DNA from 2 places in the Undibacterium sp. YM2 genome. Region 2 is predicted to be linked to the other one. Evidence: riboswitches for the same ligand, from Rfam matches in the RefSeq annotation. Region 2 holds a riboswitch; the other holds the start of a gene.

Region 1 (7,926 bases), 2.1 Mb from region 2:
GATAGATTATCAATGGCCAAATCCCGTCACCAAGGCCCTGGAAACCAAGTCCAGTTATTTTGAAAAAATTGATGATTACTTTGTTGGTGCAGGTGCCTACAAATAATCCTGGAAGCAAACGAGCGCCAGATAATAAGTAAAAAACCAGTGCTTAGTCAGGCACTGGTTTTTGTTTTAGTGGGATTTTTTTAATATGTACCGGTATAACCCAGTGTCAGTGAAATCTGTCTTGCTGTTTCAGTCAGGTTACTCAGCCACTCTTCCTGCAGGCGGTCTGCAGGTGCAGAGATAGACAGGCCAGCAATCATTTTGCCGCTGTCATCGTGGATACCTGCTGCCATGCAGCGTACACCGAGTTCCAGTTCTTCATTATCCCTGGCATAGCCGTTTTCACGCACAGCCGACAATTCTTTTTCCAGTTTGGCGAGATCAGTAATCGAATTCTTATTGTGACCAGCCAGACCAGTCCGGGTTGCATAAGCGCGTATCGCCTTCGGTTCATCAAGGGACAGGAAGAGTTTGCCTGTTGAAGTCAGGTGCAGCGGGGCGCGGCCACCAATAGCACGTACCACCTGCATGCCCGAGCGCTCAGAGAAAGCCCGGTCTATATAGACAATTTCATCGCCCTGGCGTACCGACAGGTTAATGGTCTGGTTGGTCTGGCGGTGCAGGGCACGCATGAATTCCAGCGCGGCCTCACGCACATTTAGGCGGCTCTTGACGATATTGCCCAGTTCCAGCAGGCGCATGCCCAGGCGATAAGAACCAGTGTCGGCTCTGTCTACAAAACGGGTAAGCACCATATCATTAAGGATGCGGTGGGCAGTGGAGGGGTGCAAGCCTGTGACGATAGCCAGTTCCTTGAGGCTGACCGGGTCCTGGTAACGCGACAGGGCATCCAGCAAGGACACCATGCGTTCTATGACCTGTATGGATGTTTTATCAGAAGCGGGCGTATCGTTTTTCATATTATGGTTGGTGCGCTGCAATATATAAGTTATACCACAATGTGAAATGAACGTCACGGCTTCGTCGCCAAAATACAATATATGCAGCAAGATGATGTGCACTGACACTGTCAGCATGCAAGAAATTGATTTGCAATAAGTAAATCTTCTTGTTACAGACTTATAGTCCTGTAAAATTCGCCACCTGAGTGGAGGCTGACTGACCTGGCTTTCATCTGCAATACTGTTCAAGTGTGGGTTTAAGGAATAAAAATGTCTGAAAAAGAACAAGCTGTCAGTGAATTCAAAAGCAAAAGTGGCCTGCGCCGTATATTTTCGGCCTTTCTGTACTCCATCGATGGTTTGCGCTCTGCCTGGAAAAACGAACATGCCTTCCGCCAGGAACTGGTGCTGGTGGTTAGTGGCTCTGTTATTGCCTTGTTTTTGCCAGTGTCAGCTTTTGAAAAACTGATGATGATAGCCGTGCTGGTCTTGATACTGGTGGTTGAGCTCATCAATTCAGCGATTGAAGCCGTGGTAGATCGTGTCTCGCTGGAGCGCCATACCTTGTCCAAAAATGCCAAGGACTTTGGCAGTGCCGCCGTCTTGCTGACAGTGTTGATAGCGCTGGCAACCTGGGTAGTCATTTTGCTTGACCGTTTTTACTATTGATTGCTTTTACTATTGACCGTCAGACATGCTTAATTTCAATATTGCTGCCACCACCAATCCCGCTCTGCAAGCTGAACTCGCCGCTGCCATCAACAACAAGACCAAGCCTCTGGGCAGTCTTGGTCGTCTTGAGCATCTGGCGGCACAAATAGGTTTGATGCAGCGAAGCACACAGCCGGAATTGCGTGAGCCGGCCATCGTTGTCTTTGCTGGTGATCATGGTGTTGTGGCTGAGGGTATTTCTGCTTTTCCTCAGGACGTGACCTGGCAGATGGTAGAGAATTTCCTGGCGAATGGTGCGGCGATCAATGTCTTTGCAAGGCAGAATGGCATCGCTCTGCATGTGGTGGATGCTGGGGTCAATCATGAATTTGGCCCGCGTGAAAAACTGTTGAGCATGAAAGTCGCCAATGGCACGCACAATTTTGCCAAAGAACCGGCAATGACTGCTGCCCAATGCCAGGCCGCCATGCAAAATGGTGCAGAACTGGTGGCGGGCCTGTCTGGCAATGTGCTGGGATTTGGCGAGATGGGCATAGGCAATACCACGGCTGCGGCTGCACTCATGCACAAGCTGACGGGTGTTCCTGTCGTGGATTGCGTAGGTGCAGGCACAGGTTTGTCTGCGGAAGGCATACGCCATAAACAGGTTGTCATTGAAGCTGCCGTAGCCTTGCACGCAAATGTAGAAGAGCCTGCAGATGTGCTGGCTACTTTTGGCGGTTTTGAAATCGCGACCATGGTCGGTGCCATGCTGGCAGCGGCAGAGCGTCGCATGGTCTTGCTGATAGATGGTTTTATCGTGACCAGCGCCTTGCTGGTGGCAGCCAGGATGCAGCCGGCAATACTCGATTACTGTGTGTTTTCACACCAGTCTGACGAGAGCGGTCATGCCCAAATGTTGCAGGCCTTGCAGGTCAAACCTGTGCTGCAACTCGACTTGCGCCTCGGTGAGGGCACGGGGGCAGCGCTGGTTTATCCTATGCTGCAGGCTGCGGTCAATTTTCTGAACCAGATGGCGACTTTTGCGTCTGCGCAGGTGAGTGAAAAGAGCGGCGACTAGATATTGCCATACTGCGATTACCCATACTGCAGGAGCTCGCTTGCATCAATTACGCTTATTCTTCATCGCCCTGCAGTTCTTTACCCGCATCCCCATACCAGCCTGGGTAGGGTTTGAGCCTGACTGGTTGCGGCAGTCTTCACGCTATTTCCCGGCAACAGGCTGGGTTGTGGGGGCGGTGTGTGCAAGCGTCTATGCAGCTGCAGCGCAATTGTGGCCGCATGTGGTGGCAGTGGTGCTATCTACTATTGCAGGCATCTTGCTGACAGGCGCTTTTCATGAAGATGGTTTTGCTGATGTCTGCGATGGCTTTGGTGGCGGCATGACCCCAGAGCGGGTGCTGGAAATCATGAAGGATTCACGCGTCGGTGCCTATGGTGCCATAGGTATTTTACTGATGCTGACTCTGAAGCTGACTTTACTCTTCAGCTTGCCTGCCTCGACAGTTATACCTGCCTTGCTGCTCGCACATCCTTTGTCACGGCTGGCTTCATGCAGCCTGATCTGGCTGATGTCTTATGCCCGACATGAAGGCAAGGCCAAGCCGCTGGCGCAGGAGATGAGTAATGGCGAATTTTTCGTTGCCTGCCTGACGGTGCTTTTGCCTGGCTTAGCGCTGCTGTACTTCTTTCCTTTTCCATTGTATTCGCTGCTGCTGGCCCTTTGCCTGGTGTTATTGCTGACCTGGCGCATGGCACGTATGTTCCAGCGCAGAATAGGCGGCTTTACCGGTGATTGTCTGGGGGCTACCCAGCAAGTGGCAGAAGTGGCTATCTACCTGGGTTTGCTGGCTTTTCAGGCGGCCTGATATGCGCCTGCATTTGCTCCGGCATACCAAACCGCGGATAGCAGCAGGTTTGTGCTATGGACAAACAGATGTTGATGTCTTTGAGGCCGACTGTGCTGCATTGGTGAAGAATTTATACAATCGCTTGCAGCCGGGTTTGCCAGTATTTTCCAGCCCCTTGCAACGTTGTGCCAGGCTGGCCAGCTCGTTGCACACAGAACCTGTATTTGATGAGCGTTTGCAAGAACTGAATTTCGGTGCGTGGGAAATGCAAGCCTGGGATGCCATTCCAAGACATGAAATCGATGCCTGGGCTGCATCTCCCGCCAGCTACAAGCCCGGTGGTGTTGAATCTGCCATAGACTTGGCGCAACGCGTAATAAACTGGCTGAATGATATGCGTGCACTGGCCTTGCCGGAGGTCATCGTCATTACCCACGGCGGTGTCATGCGCATGTTGCTGGCCTGGCGGGCAGGTATGGGGGCAGAGGAGCTGGCAGAGCTGGTCTGCGCACAAAACCGCAGTCTTGCCTTTGGTGAATATCAGGAAATACTGGTATTTCATGCTTAATACAGATAGTATTTACGCAAGACTGACAAGAAATCCATGTTTCCCATGGTCATCGCATGATAGAACTCAGGAGATCCCCGCGTATTACCGTGACTTGGCGCGCAGGTGTTAAATTGCCTGACGGTAAACTGGTTCTCGCCAAGTTGGTCAATATCTCGGCCGAGGGTGTGCTCCTGCATACGACTGAAAACCTGATGCCACAACGCAGTTACCCCATGTTGATAGAAATCCCCGGCATCTTTCAGGAATCCCAGATTTACAAGGTCAGTTGCAAAGGCACAGTCAGGCATGCCATCCTCAGTGGCGAGGTTTATCATGTAGGCATACAGCTCTCAGAAATGTCGCAATTGCATACTGAACTGGTGACTGCCTGGATATCCAAGACTGCCCATCTGGGTTGAATTCTTGCTCTTATCGAGGCAAATCTGCTTTGTTTTCAATAAGTTAATAAACTGAGCTGCATCAGTTTTTAAGCCTTTCAAACTTGCGGCTACCCCATCTGTCTATAGAATGGCGGGGTTTTGGTGCTCGCGGATATATTCATGTCTGCGGTTAAACGGGAAACACTAAGCTCTTGCAAAAGTGTGCTGCCCCGCAACGGTGTACAAGTTGCTGCGAATTCAGAAGACTTATGTCGTTCACACGCAGCCAGCCATTTTCCAATACCACTGTGCTATGTGCATGGGAAGGTCAGATGGTGGATACTTGTCAGCCCGGATACCGGCCAGAATAAGTGAAGCAATACGGACGGGGAAGTTTCGTGAAACAGAAACGCATTCATTGCCTTGTTATGGTGGGGTGCGAAATCCTGACAGTGCAGGCTGCCTGTATGGCCCTGTAGCTGACGCCAGTGTCCTTATTGCTTTGTTCAAAGTAGCCTGCGGGGACGTTGGCGACTTGCTCCATTTTTTCTGAAATATCATGACATCTGTATTCAAACCGCTCGCCCTCAGCCTGGCTATTGCCGCTGCATTCCATCCACTATCGCTTTTGCCCAAACCACTGCTGTAGGCGCGGCTTCCAGCGTTGTGATTACCGCTGGTCGCCAGACACAAGCCGCCAAAGACGTGCTCGCAGATAACGTCGTCATCACTGCTGAGGACATCGCCAAATCCGGCGCTGCTTCTGTCGTTGATCTGCTGCAGCAACAGCGCGGCATAGAAATCGCCCGCAACGGTGGCCCTGGTACGACTGCTTCCGTCTTCATGCGCGGTGGCAACAATGCGCAAAACGTAGTGTTGATTGATGGCGTGCGCATCGGTTCTTCCACTACCGGTGGTGCCACCTGGTCTTCCATCCCATTGTCACAGATCGACCGTATTGAAGTCGTGTATGGCCCCTTGTCCAGCCTGTATGGTGCTGATGCCATGGGTGGTGTAATACAGATATTCACTAAAAAGGGTACTGGTGTTATCAGTCCTACCGTGTCGACTGGTTTGGGTAGCTATGGCACTCGTAAATTGCAGGCGGGTATCTTTGGTTCTGTGGCTAATAATCTCAGTCTCAGCCTGAATGCTGGCCACGAAGAGAGCGATGGTTTTTCTGCAACCAAGCCAACAGCGGATTTTGGCTATAACCCTGACAAAGACGGCTACAAGCTGGATAGTTTTAATGGCCGTCTGGTGTGGGAACTTAGCAAGGGTTATGAACTAGGCGTGAGTATTTTGCACAGCCGTAATAATGCACAATATGATTCCGGCTTAAATCGTGAAGACCGTTCAATTTCGACATTGGAAACTATTGCCGTATTTGGTCGTGGCAAGGTTACTGATAATTGGACAGCTTCTCTGCAATTAGCCAAAGCTACTGACAAAGGGGCAACAGAATCTGTTACCAGCACAAAGTATAGCTACAGCCAGATTAGCACGGTGCAGGATAGTCTGAGCTTCCAAAATGACATTCGCATCGGTAAAGACACATTGCAAGTTATTGCAGAAACAAGGGAAGAAAACGTCGATACACCTACTTTGGCTCTGAATGGCAAGCGGACGACTAACTCTTTTGCTGCATCTTATGTGTTCAAGCAAGACGCTCATCTGGCCAGTGCCAGCATACGTAATGACCGCAGTTCGCAATACGGCTCCAATACGACTGGCAGCATAGCTTACGGCTATCGTTTCACTGATGCTCTGCGCGTCAATGCCAGCTATGGCACCAGCTTCAGAGCGCCTACTTTCAATGAACTGTATTACCCTAATTATGGTGTTGCCACCAACAAACCGGAAAAAGCAAAGAATGCAGAAATCGGTGCGTATTTTGAGCAAGGTGATACTCAGTTAAGTGCGGTGTACTATCAAAACAAGGCAACTGATCTGTTGATTTCTGCCGGTTCTGCAGATTGTCCAGCAGGTTATACTTTTGGTTGCGCGCGCAACGTCAATAAAGCGACATTGTCTGGCTTGAGTATAGGTGGTAGTACACGCTTTGCTGACTTGACATTGCGTGGTTCCATTGACTTCCAGAATCCTAAAGATGACACGACAGGCAAACGCCTGGCACGCCGCTCCAAACAGCATGGTACTTTTGCCGCAGAATATGCTTTGCCTAGCGCAAAAATTGGTGTGGAAACAATCTTCTCTGGAGAGCGTTTTGATGATGCCGCTAACAGCAGAACTCTTGCTTCCTATCAGTTGCTGAACCTGTATGCAAGCTATGAAATCGCAAAAAATACAACGGTGCTGGCACGCTGGAATAATGCCCTGAACAAGGACTATGAACTGGCAAAAGGTTATGCAACAGCTGGTTCCAATGTATTTGTCGGCGTGAACTACGGCTTTAAATAAGTCTGGCATTGATGTGATGCGATGTGGCAGATATGGCTGCATCGCCCATCACATCAGCAAGCTGATAAGCTGATGTGCAGGTCTGGTTTTTAAAAGATGCTGCACATCAAAACCTGTTTTACCTTTGGACCAGACTAATGATAGCGTCTTTTTTTTCTGCACGACAGCGCAAGCAATCCCCCAGGATGGCGGTCGCTCAACGTGCCGGTCTGGTTCTCCCTATTTTATTTGCTGCCGCTGTAGGCAGCATATTGATTGCCTGCGTCTGCGGTTCAGTGTCTCTGAGCTTTGCTGAATTATGGCAAGCCTTGCTGGAATTGCTGCGTGGCCCGCCAACGACCTTGCCCGGCAGTCTGCTGGATTTACGCCTGGGCCGTGCGCTGACCGGTTTTGTGACTGGTGCTACGCTGGCACTGGCTGGCGTCATGATGCAGGCGCTATTGCGCAACCCACTGGCTGACCCTTATGTACTCGGCATATCCGGTGGTGCATCTGTCGGTGCGCTGGCAACCATCTTGTTTTTCGGTGCATTCTGGTTGGTCGATGTGGCGGCCTTTGCCGGTGCAATTACGGTGGCGCTGTTATTGTTCGGCCTGGCTTACCGCGACCTGCGCGGTGCGGGTAGTACCGATGGTAGTGCACCTGTCTTGCTGCTGACGGGTGTCATCGTCGCTACCGGTTGCGGTGCCATCATTACCCTCATGCTGTCGATTGCTCCAGACAGCCGCTTGCGCGGCATGGTGTTCTGGATGATAGGTGATCTGTCGAATACTCAGTCACGCTATGTGCCCTGGTTGATACTTGGCGCCATCTTGCTGTTCGTCATGCGCAATGCGCGTTCCATCAATGTCGCAGCCATGTATGCCGACAATGCCAGCACCCTAGGTGTCAATATTGGTCGTCTGCGACAACTGCTGTTTTTATGTTCGGCCTTGCTGACTGCAAGTGCCGTCAGTAATGCGGGTAGCATAGGTTTTGTTGGCCTCATCATGCCGCATATCTGCCGCTTTGCCTGGGGCCGGATCACCGATTGCTGGCACCTGCTGCGACCCTGGCTGGTGGCTGTTTCCTGGTGCTGGCAGATACAGTGGCCCGTACCGTGG
Region 2 (7,926 bases):
GTACGGGTGGGCTGGCTGTTCCAGCCCATCTTGTCTTCTTTTTTGCCATAGCTGATGCCCGGCAAGTCTGCCGGTACCGCAAAGGCTGATATGCCACCCGCACCATCACCGCCGCTGCGTGCCATCACCACCAGCATATTGGTGGCGCCTGCACCAGAGATGAAGGCCTTGCTGCCGTTGAGCACGTAGCTGTCACCGTCAAGTATGGCGGTAGTGCGTAGCGAGGCCGCGTCAGAACCTGCGCCCGCCTCGGTCAGGCAGTAAGAGGCCAGCTTTTTGCCCGCCGCCAGTCTGGGTACCCACTCCTGCTGCACTTCTGGCGTGGCCCAGTGGGCAATCATCCAGCTTGCCATGTTGTGGATAGTGATGTAAGCCGTGGTCGAAGGGCAGGCGCGTGCCAGTTCTTCAAACACGATTGCCGCATCCAGCCGCGTTAAACCCAGCCCGCCCAGTTCTTCTGGCACATACAGGCCGCAAAAGCCCAACTCCCCGGCGTGAGCAATCACGTCCAGGGGGAAGTGGGCATTGGCATCCCAATGCGCCGCCTGTGCCGCCATTTCATGGGCGGCAAAGCTGCGGGCAGATTGTTGGTAGGCGCGCTGGTCTTCACTAAGATCGAAGTCCATGGCGATTTCCCTATTTCAACGAAATCGTCGTATTCACCTTGCCAGCGCTGACGCTGTCATCAAACCAGCGTGCCGTAATGGTCTTGGTCTGGGTGTAGAACTGTATGACCTGTTTACCATAAGGTCCCAGGTCACCAAGTTTGGATGCGCGTGAACCTGTGAAAGAAAACAGCGGCACAGGCACAGGGATAGGCACGTTGATGCCGATCTGGCCTACATCGATATCTTCTTCAAAAGTGCGAGCCGCAGCGCCAGACTGGGTGAATAATGCCGTGCCATTGCCGTTAGGGTTGGCATTGATGATGGCGATAGCGTCAGCCAGAGTATCTGCCTGCATGATGCACAATACAGGTCCAAAGATTTCTTCTTCATACACACGCATGCCGGGCTTCACACCGGTGAAGACCGTAGGGCCAACGAAGTTGCCATGCTCATAGCCAGGCACTTGCGGTGCGCGGCCATCCAGCACCAGTGTCGCGCCTTCTGCAATACCCTGGGCGATCAGGCTTTCTACGCGTTCTTTGGCGGTGCATGAAATGACCGGGCCTATGTCTGTATTGGCTTCAGCACCCGCATTGATCTTGAGGCTGCGTGCTCGGTCCAGCAAGTCTGGCACCCATTGATTGGCTTCGCCAACCAGTATCACCACGGACAATGCCATGCAACGCTGGCCAGCCGCACCAAACGCAGCACCGGCGAGGTTGTTCAGGGTTTGTTCTTTATTTGCATCTGGCAGGACGATGGCGTGGTTCTTGGCACCCATCATGCACTGTGCACGTTTGCCCGCCAGTGTCGCACGGTTATATACATGTGTGCCTACGCGGGTGGAGCCTACGAAGGACACGGCCTTGATATCAGGGTGGTCGCAAATCGCATTGACGACGTCTTCACCACCATGCACCACATTCAGCACGCCAGGTGGTATGCCAGCCTGCATCGCCAACTCCGCCAGGCGCATGGTGACCATGGGGTCTTGCTCAGATGGTTTCAGGATGAAGGTATTGCCACAGGCAATCGCCATAGGAAACATCCACAGCGGTATCATGGCCGGGAAGTTGAAAGGGGTAATGCCAGCACACACACCGAGCGGCTGGTTCAGGGTATAGGTATCAACGCCGCTGGCGACGTTGTTGGCGATTTCGCCCATTTGCAGGTTACCGATATTGGCAGCATGTTCAACCACTTCCAGGCCACGGAAGATATCGCCTTCAGCATCAGCCAGGGTCTTGCCCTGTTCAGCTGTCAGCAATGCGGCCAGCTCGGCCATGTTTTCACGTATCAGTTGCTGGTATTTGAGGAAGATGCGGGCACGTGTGCCTATCGCCGTCTTGCGCCAGGTCTTGAAAGCGGCCTTGGCAGCATCGACTGCCGCCTGCATTTCTTCTGGCGTGGCAAATGGCACATGGGCCAGCACCTGTTGCGTGGCCGGGTTGATCACATTGCGCCATTGCGTGGATTTGGAGTCTATCAGTTCGCCGTTGATGAGCAGTTTGACGTTGGGAACCTGGGTAAGAGTTGCCATGATGATTTCCTGTACTTTCCTGATTGCGCACGGACAGACGGCGGGCCACGCCCGCAACAACAGCCGCACTGATGCCTGAAAACAAGACAGCCGCCACCTGCAGAAATCTGCCGCAGCAACCATCCTGACCATGGGCATACGCCATGTGGACGCACACCCGCCACGCACCTTCCGTACGTGACCAGACCTTGGAAAAACAGTGAAAGAACAGTATTGAAGACAAGCACCCGCCCACCATCAGGCGTGCCATGCCATATCCCAAACACCGCCTTCCGCAATGTTTTTCTCAGCGATCAACAGGCCGGTATCCGGGCTCGCAAGTCTTGTTACATCGCCTTCCCAGTCAGGCCTGACCAGTGGCGTGGATGATGTAACCGCACTCGCTTACCGTTGCGGAGGCAGCAGGGGCTTGGGTCTTGATACCTACTGTCACTTGCTAGTGACAGCGATCAGGACGACCACTTTCCCGTTTAACACAGCCCAAGAGATTGGGCCGTGCACCTGTTATTTTTAGAATAGCACAAGAATTGACGTTAACGTAAACGTTAATTGGTGAAAAAAATTCAGGGTGAAGTTAAAATGGGTTTTGCTATTTTGATATTGATTACTTTGATGCCTGAATAAAGCCGCTTTTTTACTTGCGCCCGATTCTCCTGAAGCAAAATAAAAATTTTACTTAAAATCAGGTTGATCAGGTCTTTGTGACTAAAAAAGGATTTTTTATGAGATTGAGAAATACAGCAACTCTCCTCACTTTGGCTGCCAGTGATGATCATGAAAAAATCATTGCCGCGCTTGCCCAGATACTGAAGTCGCTTACGTTGGCACACAAGAAAACAGCACAAACAAACCTGCTCTTGCACTACTTTGAAAGAGCAAAAGAAGAGGGTGGGGAAATCGTCATCGTTAGTGAAAAAATAGTTGAAATTGATGGGCAAGACAACTCGTTTGATGTCTGTGCCAGAAAAATTGCTAAGGCATCGTTACTAACTCTTCAGCGGCGCATGCCCCGGTTGAGATTATGTGCTGTGCAGGTCTTTGATCTCGAAAATCCTGATGTTGCAATAGGCATTGATGATGGAGAGTTGACTGTCAGCTACTGGCAATGGCTGGATGAAGTTAACTATACTGAAGCGCAATTTGCAGCTCATGTATTGGCACTGAAAAATGAATTTAGAAAATATGTGGTCCTTGCTGAGGTTTAGCACAACAGTTTTAGCGAGTACCTTATATAAACAATTAATGCAAACACAGGACTGAAAGCTCTATGAACACTTTTGCCGTCATCATTAAACACAAAACCCAGCCAGGAAAACGCGACGAAGTGCGCGCTGTCTGGGAAAAACATATGGCCCCGGCTGTTGCAGCTAATCCTGGCCACCTGGCCTATTTCTATTGCTTTGACAATGCTGATCCGGACGTGATCTGTGCGTTTCAGCAATACAGCAGCGCAGAAGCCTCACAGGCATTTTTGCAGACAGCCAGTTATGCTGCTTATCTGGTCGATGTCGAACCTTTGTTATCTGGCCCGCCGCAGGTGACGGCGTTGACGCCGATGTGGGTGAAGACTTCCTGATTTTGACGATCGTATTAACATAGCTAGAGCTCATAATTTTAATCTGTACTTTAAGATGAAATATCGCCTTCCTGCAGGAGAGAAGTGTTGAGACGCCAAACAGACTTATTAAACAAAATTAATTTGAATTCCATGTGCATGAAGGTATATAAACAGGTCGCGGTTGCGCTGGTAATGGCAGCATTATCATTTAGTGCAATGGCTGATGAATCTAAATCGAAAAAAAACGAGGTGCCTGCAAAATTCTATTTTTTAGGTAATGTAGGTCTTTATTTGGGAGTCATAGATGAAACGGTCAATGACTTTATTTCTGCTGCGGCGGACAAAAAAATAGAGCGTCTATACATTAATTCCCAGGGAGGAGATGCTCACTTCGGCATCATTTTTGGACATTGGGTATACGACAATCAGATTGAGGTCGAAGTGCCTAGTTTGTGCATGTCTGCATGCGCAAACTATGTATTTACCGCAGCAAAAACAAAAATAATCAGGCCTTCCGCATTGGTTATCTGGCATGGTAGTGCGGAGCAATGGACTATCAGGGAAATGAATAAGAAGTATGAGGACTATTTGGCGCTTTCTTTAGCTGGGAAAGCGTCCACGGAGCAAATAGCGTATTTGGATAGTGATAAATTGCGGTACGAGGGTTCCAATCAATTATTGTCTGAACAGCGGCAGTTTTTCAAGAAAATAAATGTCAATGAGTATATAACCAGGCTAGGGCATGAACCTGTCTTTTACAAACGGGTATGGGTTGCAACAGTCGGTGTAATGAATAAAATGAATATCCAGAATATCTCTGCACCAGAAGGATATGGGAATATTGATTATTTGAAAAAACATCACCCTGACCGTATAGACCGCCTGGTGTCATTTGGCTTGAACAGTGAAGACGAAGTCGCAAAGCTGGACTAGTTAGCGCGGCGTATCAGGCATCGTGATCCGGTATTTTCTGTAGTCGCGATAATTTAAGATACATCGTCAAAGGGTAAAAAATTCCCTAATAAAAATTTCAATATTTATCTCCCAAACCCATCACTCTCACCGCCGTGACTTTGTACTCCGGCGCATGCACCAGATTGTCACAGTAAGGCGAGGTCAGCGCATTGACATTCAAGTCTGCGCGGTGGAAGCTACAAAACAACTGGCCGACCTGCATTTTGTCTGTGATGTGTACAGGCAGGACTGCTGTGCCATAGCGGCTGCTGATCTGGGCTGGCTGGCCCTGTGCAAGGCCTAGCTGCCGGGCGTCGGAGGGTGAGATGTCGAGGGTGTCGGTGGGTTTGAGCACAGCATTGGGGCTACGGTAAGTCATGGTGCCTGCATTGAAGTGATACAGCTCGCGGCCCGTTGTCAGTAGCAGGGGGTAGTCATCATCGCAGACTTCTGCTGTGGGCTGATATGGGATGCAGGCCAGGCTTGCTTTGGGGGCGACACCAAAGCCTTGCTGGTGCAGGACGGCTGTGCCGGGATGATTGTCGTCTAGAGTGGCGGGGCAGGGCCATTGCAGGCTTTCGTTTTGCAGGCGCTGGTAACTGAGACCGGCGCTGGCTGGCCAGACGCTGCGTATTTCATCCCAGATGGCTTGCGGGTCATCGAATATGAAGCCCTGCTCATGGCCCATGTGTCTGGCCAGTTCTGTGATGATCTGCCAGTCTGGTTTTGCCTCACCAGGGCTGTTGACGACTTGCCTGACTCTTTGTACACGACGGTCGGCGTTCATAAAGCTGCCGTCTTTTTCAAACACACTGGCTGCAGGGAAGAAGACATGGCCCACTGCCTTGGCAGTTTCGTTAAGGAAGAGGTCTTGCACGACGACGAGTTCCAGTTGCGCCAGGGCTGCCAGGGTTTGATTGGCATTGGGCATGGACATGGCGATGTCATATCCCATGACCCACATGGCTTTGAATTTACCCGAACTGGCGGCTGCCAGCATGGCAGGCAAATCCAGCCCTGCGCTTGTTGGCAAGCTCGTGCCCCAGGCTTGCTCGAAGCTGGCGCGTACCTTGGCATCGGCCAGGTTTTGCGCGCCTGTCAGCGAGGCGGGCTCGCATCCCATCTGGGCTGAACCCTGGACATTGTTTTGGCCGCGCAAGGGGTTGATGCCACTGCCGCGCTTGCCCAGGTTGCCGGTCAGCAGGGCGAGGTTGATCAGGCTCATGACGCCTTGCGTACCTTGCAGGTGTTCGGTCATGCCAAGACCGTGAAAACACATGGCGGGCTTGGCTTGCGCATACATGCGGGCGGCGCGGCGTATGTCGCCTGCCTGAACACCGCACTGGCTGGCGACCTGTTCTGGCGCATAGGCTGTGATGAAACTGTGGAAACCTGCCAGACCATCAACGCGCATGGCGATGTAGTCGTCATCCTGCAAACCTTCTTCGAGCAGGGTGGCGGCCATGGCATTGAACAGCGACACGTTGGTGCCGGGGCGCAAGGCCAGGTGTATATCGGCGCAGGCTGCCAGCTCGGTACGGCGCGGATCGATGACGATGAGGCCAGCCCCGGCGCGCACTGCCTGTTTGATGCGGGCGCCGACGATGGGGTGGTTTTCTGTCGGGTTGCAACCGCATAGCATGAACAGGCTGCTGTGTTCTATGTCATCGAATGAATTGGTCGCTGCGCCCGTACCCAGCATGGTCTTGAGGGCCTTGGCGGATGGCTGATGGCAAACCCTGGCGCAGCAATCGACATTATTGGTGCCCAGCACTACGCGGGCAAATTTCTGCGCGAGATAGTTTTCTTCATTGGTGGCGCGGGCTGAACCTAATACGCCCAGGCTGTCTGCGCCATACTTGTTGCGCAGTTCTTGCAGGCGGCTGGCAGTGAAGCTCAGGGCTTCTTCCCATGAAACTGTATACCAGTCACTGCCCCTGCGCAGCATGGGCTGGGTGATGCGATCCGGGGCGTGTGTAAAGTCGTAGGCATAGCGGCCCTTGACGCACAGATGGCCGTGATTGACAGGGCTATCCGTTGGCTTGATGGCGACGACTTTATTGTCGTGGCTGTCGACTTCCATCTGGCATCCGACACCGCAATAGACGCAGGTGGTTTTGGTCAAATGATCAACCGGCCCTGTGCTGCGCTTGTCAAAAATTGCGCCGGTCGGGCAGGTGTCGGCGCAGGCGCCGCATGATACGCAGCCGCTGCTGAGCAGGCTCTTGCCATCTGCCGGGGCGATATGGGTTTGCTCGCCCTTGCCCCAGACTTTCCAGACAAATTGCCCCTGTACTTCGTCGCAGATGCGTACGCAGCGCTGGCAGTGTATGCACCTGTCCATGTCTATACCCAGATAAGGGTGGCTGTCATCCTTGAAAATAGGTGATTGGTGATTGCTACCAGCGCTTATGCCATTTTGTTTCAGCAATTGATGGAAGGGGTGCTCAGCCTGCTCACTCATTGCCGTGGCAGGATAATTATCCGCCAGTAGCGAGAGGTTGGTATGCAGCAGTGATTGCAGGCGTGGTGTTGCTGTATGTATGGCCATGCCATCAATGACTGCGGTGGCGCAACTGGATACGGGGCGGGCTTGCCCTTCGACTTCCACCAGGCACAGTCTGCATGCACCTATGGGCTTGAGCCTGTCATCATGACAGGGGTGAGGTGGCTGGCAGCCATTATCGCGCAAGGCTTCCAGGAGGCTGCTGCCTTCTGCTACTGAGCATGCCTGGCCATTTATGCTGATGTGAAGCATGTCTGCAACTCCGCATGGTAATGGCGTTGAATTGACTGTGCGAACTCTGCCAGGCCGCGCCCATGGCCGCACAGGCTGGCATCAGCCAATGCTGTTACCAGGGCCTGCCAGCGACTTGCATTCCAGTGCCCACCTTGCAGTATGTCGTCAAAGTGGCGAGAGATTTCTGCCGCGCCGTGATGGCAGGGCGTGCATTTGCCGCAGGACTCAAAGGCACCAAAGCGAAATACCTGCGCCACCAGTTCGGCAATGCTGCAACTGTCATCAAAAGCGATGACGCCACCATGACCGACAGCGCCGCCAATTTGCTGCAGGCTTTGATAAGCGAGCGGGGTATCAAGCAATTGTGGTGGTATCACACCTGCCAGTGGGCCGCCTATCATCAGGCCTTTGAGCTGGCCTTGCTTCAAACCCAGGCCGAGCTTGTCGACGATGTCACGCAGGCTGATGCCAAATTCGACTTCATACAGGCCAGGCCGCTTGAAGACAGCATTGAGTGACAAGAGCT

The links. A riboswitch is a leader RNA that binds a small molecule or an ion and turns the genes downstream of it on or off. The one in region 2 is predicted to bind cobalamin.
Region 1: linked by a shared signal. The riboswitch ahead of UNDYM_RS09170 (TonB-dependent receptor domain-containing protein) and the one ahead of UNDYM_RS18775 (CoA-acylating methylmalonate-semialdehyde dehydrogenase) in region 2 are both predicted to bind cobalamin.

The regions. Positions count from the first base shown of each region.
Region 1 is NZ_AP018441.1:2,039,681-2,047,606, forward strand. Features, by position in the region: gene UNDYM_RS09135 (cache domain-containing protein) at 1-106, shown strand, start outside; gene UNDYM_RS09140 (IclR family transcriptional regulator) at 189-968, opposite strand; gene UNDYM_RS09145 (diacylglycerol kinase) at 1,221-1,619, shown strand; gene cobT (nicotinate-nucleotide--dimethylbenzimidazole phosphoribosyltransferase) at 1,645-2,682, shown strand; gene UNDYM_RS09155 (adenosylcobinamide-GDP ribazoletransferase) at 2,723-3,490, shown strand; gene UNDYM_RS09160 (histidine phosphatase family protein) at 3,492-4,040, shown strand; gene UNDYM_RS09165 (PilZ domain-containing protein) at 4,097-4,441, shown strand; cobalamin riboswitch at 4,546-4,784, shown strand; gene UNDYM_RS09170 (TonB-dependent receptor domain-containing protein) at 5,069-6,823, shown strand; partial or broken gene UNDYM_RS09175 (FecCD family ABC transporter permease) at 6,961-7,926, shown strand, end outside.
Region 2 is NZ_AP018441.1:4,178,002-4,185,927, reverse strand. Features, by position in the region: gene UNDYM_RS18780 (acyl-CoA dehydrogenase family protein) at 1-626, opposite strand, end outside; gene UNDYM_RS18775 (CoA-acylating methylmalonate-semialdehyde dehydrogenase) at 637-2,148, opposite strand; cobalamin riboswitch at 2,430-2,668, opposite strand; gene UNDYM_RS18770 (hypothetical protein) at 2,871-3,353, shown strand; gene UNDYM_RS18765 (putative quinol monooxygenase) at 3,416-3,724, shown strand; gene UNDYM_RS18760 (hypothetical protein) at 3,812-4,639, shown strand; gene fdhF (formate dehydrogenase subunit alpha) at 4,737-7,418, opposite strand; gene UNDYM_RS18750 (NADH-quinone oxidoreductase subunit F) at 7,400-7,926, opposite strand, start outside.